DNA from 2 places in the Ruegeria sp. YTSC003 genome. Region 1 is predicted to be linked to the other one. Evidence: riboswitches for the same ligand, from Rfam matches in the RefSeq annotation. Region 1 holds a riboswitch; the other holds the start of a gene.
What was found. Region 1 has a riboswitch for thiamine pyrophosphate ahead of thiB (thiamine ABC transporter substrate binding subunit). Riboswitches for the same ligand answer to the same signal wherever they lie in the genome.
Positions count from the first base shown of each region.

Region 2: it holds a riboswitch for thiamine pyrophosphate, as region 1 does, so the genes downstream of both, thiD (bifunctional hydroxymethylpyrimidine kinase/phosphomethylpyrimidine kinase) here and thiB (thiamine ABC transporter substrate binding subunit) in region 1, are expected to answer to the same signal.

Region 1 covers NZ_JBXWMK010000004.1:63,042-70,817, forward strand. Annotated here, with positions in the region: gene AC2FFH_RS09565 (adenylate/guanylate cyclase domain-containing protein) at 1-370, opposite strand, end outside; gene AC2FFH_RS09570 (thiamine ABC transporter ATP-binding protein) at 437-1,129, opposite strand; gene AC2FFH_RS09575 (thiamine/thiamine pyrophosphate ABC transporter permease ThiP) at 1,116-2,663, opposite strand; gene thiB (thiamine ABC transporter substrate binding subunit) at 2,639-3,619, opposite strand; TPP riboswitch at 3,653-3,758, opposite strand; gene AC2FFH_RS09585 (ArsB/NhaD family transporter) at 3,896-5,260, opposite strand; gene AC2FFH_RS09590 (CBS domain-containing protein) at 5,285-5,773, opposite strand; gene AC2FFH_RS09595 (enoyl-CoA hydratase-related protein) at 6,093-6,857, opposite strand; gene AC2FFH_RS09600 (HalD/BesD family halogenase) at 7,332-7,776, shown strand, end outside.
Region 2 covers NZ_JBXWMK010000009.1:85,486-93,261, forward strand. Annotated here, with positions in the region: gene dnaK (molecular chaperone DnaK) at 1-1,301, shown strand, start outside; gene dnaJ (molecular chaperone DnaJ) at 1,376-2,530, shown strand; TPP riboswitch at 2,660-2,765, shown strand; gene thiD (bifunctional hydroxymethylpyrimidine kinase/phosphomethylpyrimidine kinase) at 2,811-3,614, shown strand; gene AC2FFH_RS16680 (FAD-dependent oxidoreductase) at 3,611-4,588, shown strand; gene thiS (sulfur carrier protein ThiS) at 4,572-4,766, shown strand; gene AC2FFH_RS16690 (thiazole synthase) at 4,770-5,534, shown strand; gene AC2FFH_RS16695 (thiamine phosphate synthase) at 5,531-6,127, shown strand; gene AC2FFH_RS16700 (HesA/MoeB/ThiF family protein) at 6,124-7,086, shown strand; gene AC2FFH_RS16705 (ABC transporter substrate-binding protein) at 7,107-7,776, shown strand, end outside.

The DNA.
Region 1 (7,776 bases):
CCGAAGCCACCACGCCTTTGAAGTAGGCTTTCAGAAAATCGGTGTCGTGCAGATCGACTTCACCCGTGCTTGCGTCTTCTTGTAGGGATTGTGCCAGTTCCTCGATCGGTGTCGTCAGGCTGAAGATATCGTCTTCGATGGATTCGACGATCATCGCGGCAGACGTATTCAACAGTTCCGTCGTGTTCTGAAAATTGGCATAAGTCGAAACCAACAGAACTGCGCCAGCCGATATTGCCACCAGTCCGCCAATGGTCAGCGCCAGCAGAGTGGAAATTCGGATTTTCAACCTTGTTTGGCGGTTGCTTTGCGCCTGGGCGCTTTTGTCGATCACGCCAGTGTGCTGCGTATGCTTGTCTTCGTTGACCATCTTTGAACGATATTTAGCTTGGCGACCCGTTACAACGCCTCGTTGACTTCTGAGGCGGGATCACCGCTAGCCAAGATAGGCACGCAGGCTTGGCGGCGGGTTGTCAAAGAGTTCCGCTGTCTGAACGGGGGCATGCACCGTTTCGTCTGCAACAAGTACGGTTTGGTCGGCAATACGGCGTGCATCCTGCGGGTCGTGGCTGACCATCAACAGGGTCGTTTGAGTTTCGGCTACCAGATCGGCCACCAAATCCAGCATTTCGGCCTTTAGGGCTGGCCCAAGGGCCGCAAATGGTTCGTCCAAAAGCAACAGTTCGCGCCGCTGCACAAGTACGCGGGCCAGGGCAACCCGGCTTTGCTGTCCTCCGGACAGTTCCGAGGGTTTGCGCGCGCCCATACCATGCAAAGAAACCCGGCCCAGAGCGGACTGAACCTGTGCATCCTCGTCTTCGGACAACCGACCGTTTGGGCGCAGGCCCAGGGCGATGTTTTGTTCAGCCGTCAGATGCGGAAACAGGTTTCCGTCTTGAAACAGCATCGCCATAGGGCGCTTGCCGGGATGCAAGTTGGAAATCTGCTGACCACCCCAAAAGATCTGACCCTTTTTCAGATCCCGAAATCCAGCGATAGTCTCCAACAATGTGGACTTGCCCGCCCCGGAGGGGCCGACAATGGCAATGCTGTTGCCAACCTCGATCTGGATATCGGCGTTTAGGGTGAAATTCCCGTTTTCAATCACGCAGTCGTCAAGCTTCAGCATGCGAGCGCCCTCCTCGGTCCAATAGCCAGAATGCGCCCATGGACAGCAGCAACAGCAGTAATGCCCCGCCGGCAGCCGCCTGCATCTGATAGGCACCCATCAAGCGGTAGATTTGCAAGGGCAGGGTCGCGATCTGCGGATCGGCGAACAGTGCGATCACGCCCAGATCACCCATTGACAGAGCCGCCCCAAGACCAGCGGCGAAACCGATCTGTGGACGCATGCGCGGTAGCAAGATGCGCGTGAAAAACGTCCATTTTGTCATATCCAATGAAAGCGCGAGACGTCCGTGCCTAGCGGTTATGTCGCGCGCCGCGGGGACCAGAATGCGTAAAGCAAAGGGCAGGGCCATCGCGGCATTCACCAAAGCAGTGACAGGCAGAGCCAATGTCGTCGGATTTGCCAAAGGCCGGATCAGGATGAACAGGCCCGTACCGATGACCAGTGGTGATGCCGCCAAACCCAAAATGCCACTGAGTTCCACAAGCCCGTGCCGGCCGCTCGCGACGGCGGTGGCCATGGGCAAAGCAAGCAAAAGCAGGACAGCGGTACTTGCAGCGGCAACAAGGACCGAGATCAACGCGGCACGAAAAACGATTGCGGGCATGTCAAACAACCCGGCAACTCCCGAAATTACGACCGATGCCAAAGGCAGTAGCAAAAAGACGGCCGCTGCGACGATCCAGAATACATCTATCGTCGGCGCACCCCCGTCCCAGCGGCGCAATGCGCGATCAAGGCCTGTTCCAAAACCGTCCCCGCGCGAAAACTTCAGCGCCACTAAAGCGGTCGCAGCTGTCAGGGCAAGTTGCAGGGCGGATAACAGGGCGGCGCGGCCCAGGTCGAAATCGTAGGTGAAGGCCTGATAGATCGCCAGTTCGATCGTTGTAGCCCGTGGTCCTCCGCCCAAGGTGAGGGCGACGGCGAAGCTGGTCAGGCAAATGGCGAAGATTACTGCAAGAACCCCGGGCAGGGTCCGTTTCAGCATGGGCATCTCGATCAGTCGAAACATGGCCATGCCGTTGCATCCCAGTTGTGCGGCCAGGCGAAACCGTTCTGCCGGAATTTCCTGCCAGGCTTGCAACACAAGGCGTGTGGCCAGAGGCAGATTGAAGAACACATGCGCCAATACGACGCCATGCAAGCCGTAGATGCGTATGGGCGGCAGGCCGAAAATGCCAAGGATGTCCGAGATCCATCCCGACCGGCCAAAGACTTGCAGCAGACCCAGAATGGCAACGATGACCGGCAGGATGAAGGGCGCGCCCAAAAGCGCAATTAAAGCCCGTCGGCCGGGGAACCTCCGACGTGCCAAAGCCCGCGCAACCGGCACGGCCAACACCACGCTGAACAATGCGGACAGTGTGGCTTGGGTCAGCGTGAACCGCAGCGCAGCCCAGTCGGCGGGAGTGAACCCGCCGCTGGTTTCAGCACGCAGTGCAACCGCCGCAAGAGTGCCCAGGATCAGCGCGGCGACCAGAGCTGCCGCACCGATACCGGGCCATAGGCTTACTGGCTGAGCGCGTTCTGCCATTCTGCCAGGGCCTGATCCCGCACGGCGGCGGCTTCATCGGGAGAGAACAGCAGCGACTTTGCCGGCACTGTCAGGGTGTCAAACCCTTTAGGCAAACCTTCTGCCGGGGTTACGGCCGGGTACATCCAGTTGGTTGTCGGAATAATTTGCTGGAACGCATCCGAGACCATGTACTGCAAAAACTGATCCGCCAGTTCGGCCTGATCCGTCGCGGCCAGCTTTGCCGCAACCTCAACTTGCAGATAGTTGCCCTCGTCAAAAGCGGACGCGGCCTTGCTGCCGTCATCCTCGGCGATCAGGTGATAGGCCGGAGATGTGGTGTAACTGAGAACCATGTCCGACTCGCCCTCAAGGAACAGGCCGTATGCCTCGGACCAACCTTTGGTGACGGTCACGATGTTGTCGGAAAGACCTGCCCAGATTTCGGGTGCTTCGTCACCATAAGCCGCTTTGACCCACATCAGCAGACCCAGACCTGGTGTGGACGAGCGAGGGTCCTGGATGATGATCTTGGTGTTGCTGTCCGCCAGTTCCCGGAAGTTTGCAGGCGCTGTCGCATCCGCTTTGTGAACGAAGGCGAAGTAGCCCCAGTCATACGGTGTGAACGTGTCATCGGTCCATTCGATCGGCAGCGCGAAGTCGGCAGAGACGGAATTGGGCGCAAACAGGCCGGTTTCCCGGGCCGCTGCAATCAGGTTGGTATCCAGACCAAGCACGACGTCGGCGTCAGAGTTTTCACCCTCAAGCCGGACACGCGACAAAAGTGCGGCACCATCTTCGACGCCCACGAGGTTCAGCTCGCAGTCGCAGGTTGCCTCAAAGGCTTCTTTGACCTGCGGGCCGGGGCCCCAATCGGATACAAAGCTGTCATAGGTGTAAACGGTTAGCTGAGGCTTGTCGGCAGCGATGGCCGTAGTTGCACTCAGAAGTCCCGCAGCAATTAGCAGATGTTTCATGTCATCCTCCATTGCGGCGAGAGGGCAAGGATGGATGAAACCGAAACCCTTCCCTCCGCCGGTTCTAGCCGGTTCAGGTTCTACGGGTTCGCTTGATAAGCATCTCAGCGCGGCAGGCCGTGCTCCCCGAGGTGAGGCCGTCACTAGGGGGGATTGGCTAGAAAGACAACCAAATTCGGTGCCTCAGCGCGGTGCGTGTCACATGCGGGCAAGTAAACCTGTCCGGAGTCGGACGCCCTTTGAACCTGTAATACGTTTGGTTCAAAGGGCCATAGGTCAGAAGTAACGCAGCCAAATATAGACGTTCGCGATCATCAGGGTGAGGATCATGATCGGGAATGCAATTTTGGCGAAGGCGATGAAGCCGATGGGCTGCTTGGCCTTTTCCGCAAAAGCAGCCACCGTAAGGTTGGCGCTTGCCCCCAACAGTGTACCGTTGCCGCCCAGACAGGCCCCAAGCGCCAGCGACCACCAAAGGGGTTCAATCGCGTCCTTGCCGCCGAACGTGTCTGCGGTGGACTCGATCAGAGGGATCATCGTTGCCACGAAAGGAATGTTGTCGAGGATTGCGGACAAAATGCCGGAGGCCCAAAAGATGAAGAACGCGGTCCACATCATGTCGCCTTGGGTCAGCTCCAGCACTTTCTCACCGAAGAATGCCAGCAGTCCAACATGTTCGACACCGGCAACGATGACGAACAGCCCACCGAAGAAAAAGATTGTGACCCATTCAACTTCGCCAAAGATGTGGTGAACCGACTCCGACTGTTCTTCACCGCTTTGGTGGCCATAGGCCAGCAGCATCAACAGGCCTGCACCGGCCAACGCTGACGTACCCGGCTGAATGCCGTAGCTGTGCCCCAGCGTGAACCCCAGCAAAACCAGAGCCAAAACGGCCAGAGACTTGATCATCAAGACTACATCAGTAACCGCTTCGGATTCGTTGAACCCCATAATCCGATCGCTGGCCGATTTCGGAATGCGGGCCAGTTCCTTGCGGTTCATAAGGTAAATAATGCCGGTCAGGACAACCAGACATATGGCCGAGATAGGCGCCAGGTTCACCACGAAATCGTTGAAGCTAAGCCCTGCGGCCGAGCCAATGATGATGTTGGGTGGGTCACCGATCAGCGTCGCTGTTCCGCCCACGTTCGAGGCCAGGATCTCGGCGACAAAGAACGGGAACACACGCGTTTCCAGGGCTTCAGTGATCAGCAGCGTAATCGGGGCGATCAGCAAAACGGTCGTCACGTTGTCCAGCAGGGCCGAGAACACCGCCGTAATCAGCGTCAGCATGATGAGGATGCCGGTTGGATTGGCTTTCACCGCTTTTGCGGCCTTGATCGCTACGTATTGGAACAATCCGCATTTGCTGGTGATCCCCACGATGACCATCATGCCGATAAGCAGTGCCAGAGTGTTGGCGTCCACACCCGCCACGGCCTGTTCCTGATTGATGATGCCAAACAGGACCATCAGGGACGCGCCCAGCATCGTCAGAATGGCGCGGTTAACCTTTTCGGTGATCAGGACCGCATACACCAAAATCAGAATTCCGGTCGCGATCCAAAGCGGATCAATGCCCAATAGTTGTGGAACAGAGAGAGCGGCCTCTCCGTGTGACGTCGAATGCGTAGCCAAGGTTTTAGTCCGGTTTGTATAGGGTTAGCTGAGTGCGCGATCCAAAAGCGAGTTGGCGCTTACGGTGCCAACGAAACGGTTGGTTTCGGGCTCAACAAGGATCACGTGCCGTTTGAATTTGTAGATCAGGAAGATACCTTCCATCACCGGCGTATCAGGTGCAGCGACAGGGATGTTCGAGGGCCTCGACATGTTGTCGCGAACCTTTTCGGTCTTCAGCCGCTCCATCTGTTGTTCGAAATCATCCCGCGTCAGATTCATGAAGCTGAGCGAGTCGATCGCGACGCGCGACGCATCATCATTTAGACCGATTGTAGCCGCCTTCGGCAGAATCAGTTTCAGCAGCGTCGGGGCGGTAAAGACGCCAACATAAGTCCCGTCTTCGGCCACGACAGGCAGAAACCGTGCCCGGCTGCCCCTGATGATGTTGAAAGCCGTGGCGATGCTTTCATCCGGCAGAATGGTCTTTTGTACCTCAGGCGGCACCATCACGTCATAGCAGGTTAGGCCCATGCTTTTCCTCTGACTTCACGCGGCTATCGGGTGAAACGCCATCCAACAGCCACAGGGCACGCCCTTTTCGGCTTGTTAAAGCGTGTCAGGGCGAATCAAAATTTGTTGATGTGCACTGATTCCATTGCCGGGCGGAATTGACCAGCCCGGTAATGAAATTAAGTTGTTATCCTTCCGTTATTCGCGATGCAGGCCAATAACGGAAGGTTGGTTTCAGCTTGGGTTTGCGTCAGAGGCGTTTTGTGCCTCAGCTTTCGTTTCCGAAATAACCGGGGCTGCCTTCGAGGCGAGGAAAGCCGTAGTCCCTCAAAGGCGCAGGTCAGCTGTAATTCGGTGCGCGTTTTTGCAGTTTGGCCGCAACGCTTTCGGCGAAATCCGGGGATTGTAGCTGCGCGGCAAAGATCTTGATTTCTGCGGCCATGTGTCCGGCCACTTCGTCACGCTGATTGCGGATCAGGACCTTGGACTGCTTGAGCGCCACTGGGGATGAGGCTGCAATGGCTTTTGCGATCTCCTGGACTTCGCTCATCAACTCACCGTCGGCAAAGACGCGCGCGACCAACCCGTGGTTCAGGGCCTCGGATGCCGTCAGAACCCGCCCCGCCAGCAAGACGTCATTGGCGACAGCCATGCCGAGGGACGCAGGCAGCAACATCGAAGAACCGGCCTCGGGCACCAGACCCAGTTGGACAAATGGAGCGCTGAATGAAGCGCTGTTCGCGGAATAGACCAGATCGCAGTGCAGCAGCATGGTCAGGCCAACACCAATTGCAGAACCGTTGACTGCGGCGATCAGGAGTTTCGGACAATCCCGGATCGCATTCAGGAACCGAATAATCGGATTTTCAACGTCACCCGCCGGAAGGCCCCCTGTCATAAAGTCCTGCAGGTCATTCCCGGCTGTGAACATATCGCCTTCACCAGTGATGACCAGCGCCCGGGCATGATCAGTTTGACCGTATTCTTCGATGGCTTCAGCTATCGCAGTATACATGGCAAAAGTGATCGCGTTTTTCTTGTCTGTGCGAGAAATCGTGACTGTGGTGACGCGATCCTGAGTGCTGACGATGATATGTTCGCTCATGGCGTTATTCCTTGGATGTCCGGCGGAATTTGTGCCGCGTCGGCTGTGGGTTTCCTGCATGTGGGCAAGTTCGTATGCGGGCAAATAGCCTGCGTCAACAAATCAGGGCGGTTACCTCACGTCGCCGGGCGAGTGTGCCAGATTGATCCCCACCGCTGAATTCAGTGGTGCCTTAACTTTGCAGCGCAGCCACGACTTTTTTACATCTGGAGGAGATCTACGTCTTTTTGCGTAAGCTATCCGGTAATCCTGCCGCAAAGGGATCGGCGACATGCTCATCCTGGTGAGGGTCTCCGACTTTAAATCCATCGCCGTCATTTCTACTGAACCAGCGCCCTCAGGAACGGGCGCTTTCCGCCGGGCAATCCGTTTCTGGTCAGAGCTTTTGAAATTCTTATGCTCCCCAAAAAGGCTATCCATTGATAAAACCCTGTTTCAAGCCCTGCTTAGGATAACAGGAAGGGAGGGTCGAAGATGCGTGATGTCATAAACTTGGATTTGTATCCGCTGGACCAGCCGGGCAGCATGGCCTGGCACAGCCTGATCGAACGCTGCAAAGCCGATCTTTCTGAGAATGGACTTTTCAACCTGCCTGGCTTTGTTCGCGACAGTGCGCTGGAATCGGCGGTGTCTGAGCTGCAACCGGTTTTCGCTGAAGAGGCTTTTGTCCATGCACGGCGGCACAACATCTATTTCAGGACGTCTATCGAGGGCCTCGGTAGCAACCATCCTGCCCTGACCCAACTTGAAACGTCTAACAGGACGATTTGCGCCGATCAGTTGGGGCAGGCCTTTGTCATCCGCCTGTATGAATGGCCGCCATTTGCGAAGTTTCTGGCCGCGGTCATGGAAAAGCCTAAGCTTTTTGTCATGGATGATCCGCTGGCCCGCGTGAATGTAATGGCTTACTCAGCCGGGC
Region 2 (7,776 bases), on a different contig from region 1:
AAATCGACGACGGGCTGTTCGAGGTCAAATCGACCAATGGTGACACCTTCCTGGGTGGTGAAGACTTTGACATGCGCATCGTCAACTACCTGGCGGACGAGTTCAAAAAGGAACACGGTGTCGACCTGTCGCAAGACAAGATGGCCCTTCAGCGCCTGAAAGAAGCTGCTGAAAAAGCCAAGATCGAGCTGTCCTCGACCTCGCAGACCGAAATTAACCAGCCGTTCATCTCGATGGGCGCTAATGGTCAGCCGCTGCACATGGTCATGAAACTGACCCGTGCCAAGCTGGAATCGCTGGTTGGTGACCTGATCAAGAAGTCGATGAAACCCTGTCAGGCCGCATTGAAAGACGCCGGTTTGTCGGCGGGCGACATTGACGAGGTTGTTCTGGTCGGTGGTATGACCCGCATGCCGAAGGTGATCGAAGAGGTCACCAAATTCTTCGGTAAAGAACCGCACAAGGGTGTGAACCCGGACGAAGTTGTTGCCATGGGCGCCGCCATTCAGGCCGGTGTTCTGCAGGGTGACGTCAAAGATGTGGTTCTGCTGGACGTAACCCCGCTTTCGCTGGGGATTGAGACGCTGGGTGGCGTGTTCACCCGTCTGATCGACCGCAACACCACGATCCCGACCAAAAAGTCTCAGGTCTTCTCGACTGCCGAGGACAACCAGAACGCTGTGACCATCCGCTGCTTCCAGGGGGAACGCGAAATGGCTGCGGACAACAAGATCCTGGGTCAGTTCAATCTTGAAGATATTCCGCCCGCACCGCGTGGCATGCCTCAGATCGAGGTGACTTTTGACATCGACGCCAACGGCATTGTCTCGGTTTCGGCCAAAGACAAAGGCACCGGCAAAGAGCAGAAGATCACCATCCAGGCATCGGGTGGTCTGTCGGATGAAGATATCGACAAGATGGTCAAGGACGCCGAAGAGAACGCCGAGGCGGACAAGGAACGCCGCGAGCTGATCGAGGCGAAGAACCAGGCGGAAAGCCTCATCCACTCGACCGAGAAGTCGATGGAAGAGCATGCCGACAAGGTCGACCCGACCACCATCGAAGCTATCGAGCTGGCGATTGTCGCGCTGAAGGACGAGCTGGAAACCGAGAATGCCGACAAGATCAAGTCAGGCATTCAGAACGTGACCGAAGCCGCCATGAAGCTGGGCGAAGCCATCTACAAGGCGCAGTCTGAAGAGACCGAGGATGAGCCTGCGGCGGCGGATGCCGCTCCGGCTGGTGAAGACGATATCGTCGATGCCGAATTCGAAGATCTTGACGACGAAAAGCGTAAGTAACGGGAAACCGGGCCAATTCGGGCCGGTCCGGTCACCGGGCCGGCCCGATTACGTTGCGGCAGAAGGAAATACTGATGTCAAAACGCGACTACTATGATGTGCTCGGCGTGTCCAAGGGCGCATCAGCGGACGAGATCAAGAAGGGCTTTCGCACGAAAGCCAAGGAATTGCATCCCGACCGCAACAAGGACAACCCGGATTCCGAGGCTCAGTTCAAAGAAGCGAACGAAGCTTACGACGTCTTGCGCGATGCCGAAAAAAAGGCCGCGTATGACCGTTTTGGTCATGCCGCGTTTGAAAACGGTATGGGCGGCGGTGGCCGTCCCGGCGGCGGATTTGGCGGACAGGGCGATTTCTCCAGTGCCTTCTCGGACGTGTTCGATGACCTGTTCGGCGATTTTATGGGTGGTCAGCGCGGTGCTACCGGGGGTGGTCGACGGGCCGCGCGCGGGTCAGACCTGCGTTACAACCTGCGTGTAAGCCTGGAAGAAGCATTCTCTGGCCTGCAAAAGACGATCAACGTGCCTGCTGCCGTGGCCTGCTCGGCCTGTGACGGCTCGGGTGCGGAAGGCGGGGTTGAGCCCACAACCTGCCCGACCTGTTCGGGCATGGGGAAAGTGCGGGCGCAACAGGGCTTTTTCACAGTTGAACGGTCGTGCCCGACTTGTTCGGGTCTGGGTCAAATTATCAAGAACCCCTGTAAATCATGCGGCGGCGCCGGGCGCGTCGAAAAAGAACGCGCGCTGTCGGTCAACATTCCGGCCGGTGTCGAAACCGGCACACGCATCCGTCTTGCGGGCGAAGGTGAGGCCGGGATGCGCGGTGGCCCCCCGGGCGACCTGTATATTTTTGTCGAAGTTTCGGACCACAAGCTGTTCGAGCGCGACAGCGTAAACCTGTATTGCCGTGTTCCGGTCAGCATGGCCAAGGCAGCGCTGGGCGGTTCGATCGAAGTGCCCACTATCGACGGTGGCCGGGGTCGCGTGCAAATTCCGGCTGGCAGCCAGTCAGGACGTCAGATGCGCTTGCGCAGCAAAGGCATGCCCGCCCTTCGCGGCGGTGGCGTTGGCGATATGTTCATCGAACTGGCCGTCGAAACCCCGGTCAATCTGACCAGCCGTCAAAAAGAGCTGCTGCGTGAGTTCGACGATCTGGGCGAAGATAACCATCCGGAATCAAAAAGCTTTTTCTCGTCCGTCAAGTCATTTTGGGACGGTATGAAGGGCTGAACCTGCACACCTGAACATCAAACAGAAGCCGGTCCGTTGAGGCCGGCTTTTGCATTTCATAAGTCCAGATTGACCGTAATCTGCACCAAAATTGGCCCTTGATTCCCCCGCCATCCCCTGAGAGTGTCGCCCCAACCGTTGGGGTGCCCTGTTTGGGGGCTGAGAGGCGTGAATGCGCTAACCCATCGAACCTGATCCGGGCAATACCGGCGTAGGGAACGGTCTTTTAGTGTTTAGACGTTTTCCATGCCCGTTGCCCATTTTGAACCGGAGCAACGACATGGCACCCATTGCCTTAACAATCGCAGGATCTGACAGCGGCGGAGGGGCTGGAATTCAGGCTGACCTCAAGGCGATGTCCGCGCTTGGCGTTTACGGGGCCAGCGTGATTACCGCAGTGACGGCGCAGAATACTCGCGCAGTTACGGCGGTGCATGGCATCCCTCTGGACGTAATTGTAGCCCAGATCGAGGCTGTTCTGACCGACCTGGATGTTGGTGCGATCAAGATCGGAATGCTGGCGACCCCTCAGATCATCCAACGTGTCGCAGATAGTATCGCCGAATTTGATGGGCCGGTAGTTTTGGATCCGGTCATGATCGCGAAATCCGGCGATGCCTTGCTGGCAGAAGAGGCGGTGCAAACCCTGCGCGACGTATTGTTGCCGCGCGCGACGGTGTTAACGCCAAACCTGCCCGAAGCAGCCTGCCTGCTGGGCTCTGAGTCTGAGGACAGCCTCGAACAGATGATCGCACAAGGGCAAGATCTGTGTGCACTTGGCGCTGGTGCGGTTCTGATGAAGGGCGGTCACGGCAAGGGTGACATCTGCCATGACATATTGATCTCACATTCGGGCGTGATTGCTCAGTTTCAAGCGCCGCGCCAACAGACCCGCAACACCCACGGAACCGGGTGCACGCTGTCCTCATCCATAGCGGCCGGGTTGGCTAAGGGCCTTTCGCTGCCCCAGGCCGTGGCGCAAGCACATGACTATCTGCAAGGCGCCATCGCTCAGGCTGATGCTCTAAAAATCGGACAAGGTCACGGGCCTGTTCATCACTTCCATCAGGTTTGGCCCGCGTGACCGTCTGGTCGATCATAGGGGCAGGTGTGGCCGGGTTGGCCGTTGCTTCCGAACTTGTCGCGCGCGGGGCCAAGGTTCAGGTGTTTGATCCCGGTGGTGCACCTGGGCCGCATGGCTGCTCCTGGTGGGCGGGCGGAATGTTGGCACCTTGGTGCGAGTATGAAAACGCCGAGGAACCTGTCCTGCGTCTGGGGCAATTGGCAATCGACTGGTGGGCCAAACGCACTCAGGTCCACAGGCGCGGCACACTGGTTGTTGCTAACCCACGGGATCTGCCGGATCTGCGTCGTTTCGCCCGCAGAACTGAGGGGTTTTCTGAAGTTGATGACAGAGAAATAACCTTATTAGAGCCTGATCTGTATGGTTTCAAAAAAGGTCTCTACTTTGCTGCGGAAGCCCATTTGGATCCGCGTCAGGCCTTGCTGGATCTGTCGCACCAGCTTCAGGATCACGGTGTTGAATTCCATCATGCGTGCGCTCCGACGGGATTGGACAACGCCATTGATTGCAGAGGTCTGCACGCGCGCGAATACCTGCAGGACTTGCGCGGCGTGAAGGGTGAGATGCTGGTGATACGGTGCCCAGACGTGACACTGACCCGGCCTATACGCCTGCTTCATCCACGCGTGCCGCTGTATATCGTTCCACGCGGCGACGGCGTCTACATGCTGGGCGCGACAATGATCGAATCCGAGGATAGCAGCCGAATTACCGCACGCTCGATGCTTGAGTTGCTGAGCGCAGCCTACGCCCTGAACCCCGCCTTTGGTGAGGCTGAAGTGTTGGAAACCGGCGTCGATCTGCGCCCCGCTTTCCCCGACAACCTGCCGCGTATTCGGCGGCTGGGACCGACAATCTATGCCAACGGCCTCTACCGCCACGGCTACTTGCTGGCCCCTGCACTGGCCAAGGGCGTGGCTGACCTAGCGTTGGACAACAAACATTCGGAGATGGTCGATGAAGATCGTACTTAACGGCGAGATGCGCGACGTGCAGGCCGAAACTCTTTCCGGCCTTTTGCAGGAATGCGGGTTTTCGGGCCGGGTGGCGACGGCTGTGAACGAGGGTTTTGTGCCTTCGAGCCTGCGCAAGGCCCGTAAAATCAAGGATGGCGATCGGATCGAAGTCGTCGCCCCGATGCAGGGGGGGTGAGCGATGAAGACCGTCTACGGCACATCACTGCCGAACCCGCTGATGCTGGGCACCGCGCAATATCCAAGCCCTGCAATCTTGGAACAGGCATTTCGGGACAGCGGGGCCGGGGTGGCCACCGTATCTTTGCGACGCGAAGCAGGCGCAGGACAAACCTTTTGGCAGATGATCCGCGATCTGAGCGTTCTTATCCTGCCCAACACAGCGGGTTGCCATACGGTGAAAGAGGCTGTGACCACCGCCCATATGGCACGTGAGGTGTTTGACACCAAATGGATCAAGCTGGAACTAATCGGGCATACCGACAGCCTCCAGCCCGACGTGTTCCAACTGGTCGAGGCCGCGCGCATTCTGACCGAAGACGGGTTCGAGGTGTTTCCCTATACCACGGACGACCTGATCGTGGGTGAGCGCCTTTTGGCGGTAGGGTGTGAGGTTCTGATGCCTTGGGGCGCTCCGATAGGCTCGGGCCGTGGTTTGAACAACGAATACGCCTTGCGCGCAATGCGGGCTGAGTTTCCCGAAGTACCACTGGTGATTGACGCAGGTATCGGCCTGCCCAGCCACGCCGCTCATGCGATGGAGCTTGGGTATGATGCTGTTCTGCTGAACACTGCGGTGGCACGGGCCGGTGATCCCGCAGCAATGGCCAAGGCGATGAAGCTGGGCATCGAGGCCGGGCAATTGGCCTATCAGGCCGACCCGATCGAAGCGCGCGATATGGCCGAACCCTCGACCCCCGTTATCGGAAAGGCGTTTTTGTCATGAAACTCGACCGGTTTTACCCAATCTTCGACCATTCCGACTGGCTGCGCCGGATGCTGCCTCTGGGCGTGAAACTGGTGCAGTTGCGGATCAAGGACCAACCGGATGCGGTCGTGCGTGAACAGATCGCGGTTTCGCGGGATCTGTGCCGTGCGCATGGGGCTGTTCTGGTGGTGAATGACCATTGGCAGGTTGCCATCGACGCAGGCTGCGACTGGATTCATTTGGGACAAGAGGATCTGGATGACGCAGATCTGAAGGCGATCCGACGCGCAGGGCTGAAACTGGGTGTCTCGACCCATGACGATGACGAGCTTGAGCGTGTTCTGGCCATGACCCCCGATTATGTCGCGCTTGGTCCCGTCTACCCAACGATCCTGAAAAAGATGAAATGGGAACAACAAGGCCTGCCGCGTGTCACTGAATGGAAAGCGCGCGTGGGGGAAGTCCCTTTGGTCGGTATAGGCGGGATGAGTGTGGAGCGCGCGCCGGGGGTGTTGCAGGCCGGGGCGGACATTGTCTCAGTCGTGACAGACATCACCTTGAATGCAGACCCAGAAGCCCGCGTACGTGCGTGGATCGAGGTCACTAAATGAGCCGCTACGCCCGTCAGATGATCCTGCCGGAGGTCGGCGCCCGTGGACAGGCCCGCCTATCCGGCGCGCGGGTTCTTGTGGTGGGGGCCGGGGGGTTGGCAGCGCCGGTTTTGCCTTTGCTGGCTGGTGCTGGGGTTGGATATTTGACCATCGTAGACCCCGATGAAGTCGCCCTGTCGAACCTCCCTCGCCAGACCTTGTTTGGCGAGGGGGACTGTGGCCGTCCCAAAACCGAAGTCGCGGCTGAGCGGTGTCAGGCCTTAAACTCTGAAATTACGATCTCCACGAAAAATCAGGCTCTAACCAATCTAAATTCGCAACGATTTGCCTCACAAGTCGATGTCATCCTCGATTGCGCAGACAGTTATGCGGCAAGCTATACGCTGTCGGATACGTGTCGCGCGCTTGGCAAACCGCTGATAAGCGCCTCGGTCCTAGGGTTGTCCGGCTATGTCGGCGGTTTCTGCGGTGGTGCCCCATCTTTGCGGGCGGTTTTTCCCGACGCGCCGGGCAGCGGTGCAAGCTGTGCCACGGCTGGTGTGTTGGGTCCGGTCGTCGGAATGATTGGCGCGATGCAAGCGCAAATGGCACTGAGCGTTATTCTCGGGCTGGACCCTTCGCCACTCGGGCAGATGATTCAGTTCGATGCCCGCACGATGCGAAGCAGCACGTTCCGCTTTGACGGCGCGCCTGAGCCCAGCCATCACTTCCCGTTTGTGTCGGCCTGCCAACTGACCACGGATGATCTGATCATCGAGTTGCGCAGCCCGGATGAGGCCCCTGAACTCATTCATCCCAACGCGCTCCGCGGGTCTTCTGAATTGGTAAAAATAGAGCCTAACAAAAGCAAAAGACTGGCATTTTGCTGTTCCACCGGCCTGCGTGCGTGGTGTGCTGCCGAAAAATTGCAACCGGATTGGCCGGGCGAGATCGTTCTCGTCGCGGCCTCAACCTCGTGAACGAAAAGGATACGCGAGATATGAAAAAGCTGATGACAGCAATTGCCCTGCTGGCCGCCGCGCCGGCCTGGGCCGAAGACAAGATGACCGTTCTGCTGGACTGGTTCGTTAACCCCGACCACGGGCCTATCATCGTGGCGCAAGAGAATGGATACTTTGCTGACGAGGGGCTGGAGATTGAGATTGTGCCACCCGCCGACCCATCGGCCCCTCCGCGTCTGGTTGCCGCCGGGCAAGCTGATCTGGCGGTGTCCTACCAGCCGCAACTTCACCTGCAAATCCATGAAGGCCTGCCGCTGAAGCGCGTCGGCACCTTGGTCGCGACGCCCTTGAACTGCCTGCTGGTGCTACAGGACGGTCCGATCAAAACGCTCGCCGACCTCAAGGGCAAAAAAATCGGCTTCTCGGTCGCGGGTGTGGAAGAGGCGGTGCTGGGCGCCATGCTGAACGCCCATGATGTCGCGCTGGACGATATTGAGATGGTCAACGTCAACTTCTCGCTGTCGCCCTCGCTGATGACGGGGCAGGTGGATGCGGTGATCGGGGCCTTCCGGAACTTTGAACTGAACCAGATGGATATCGAAGGCGTCGCGGGCCGCTGTTTCTACATCGAGGAAGAAGGCGTGCCGTCTTATGATGAGTTGATCTATGTCGCCAACCCCGACACGATGGATGCAGACAAGGTCGCCC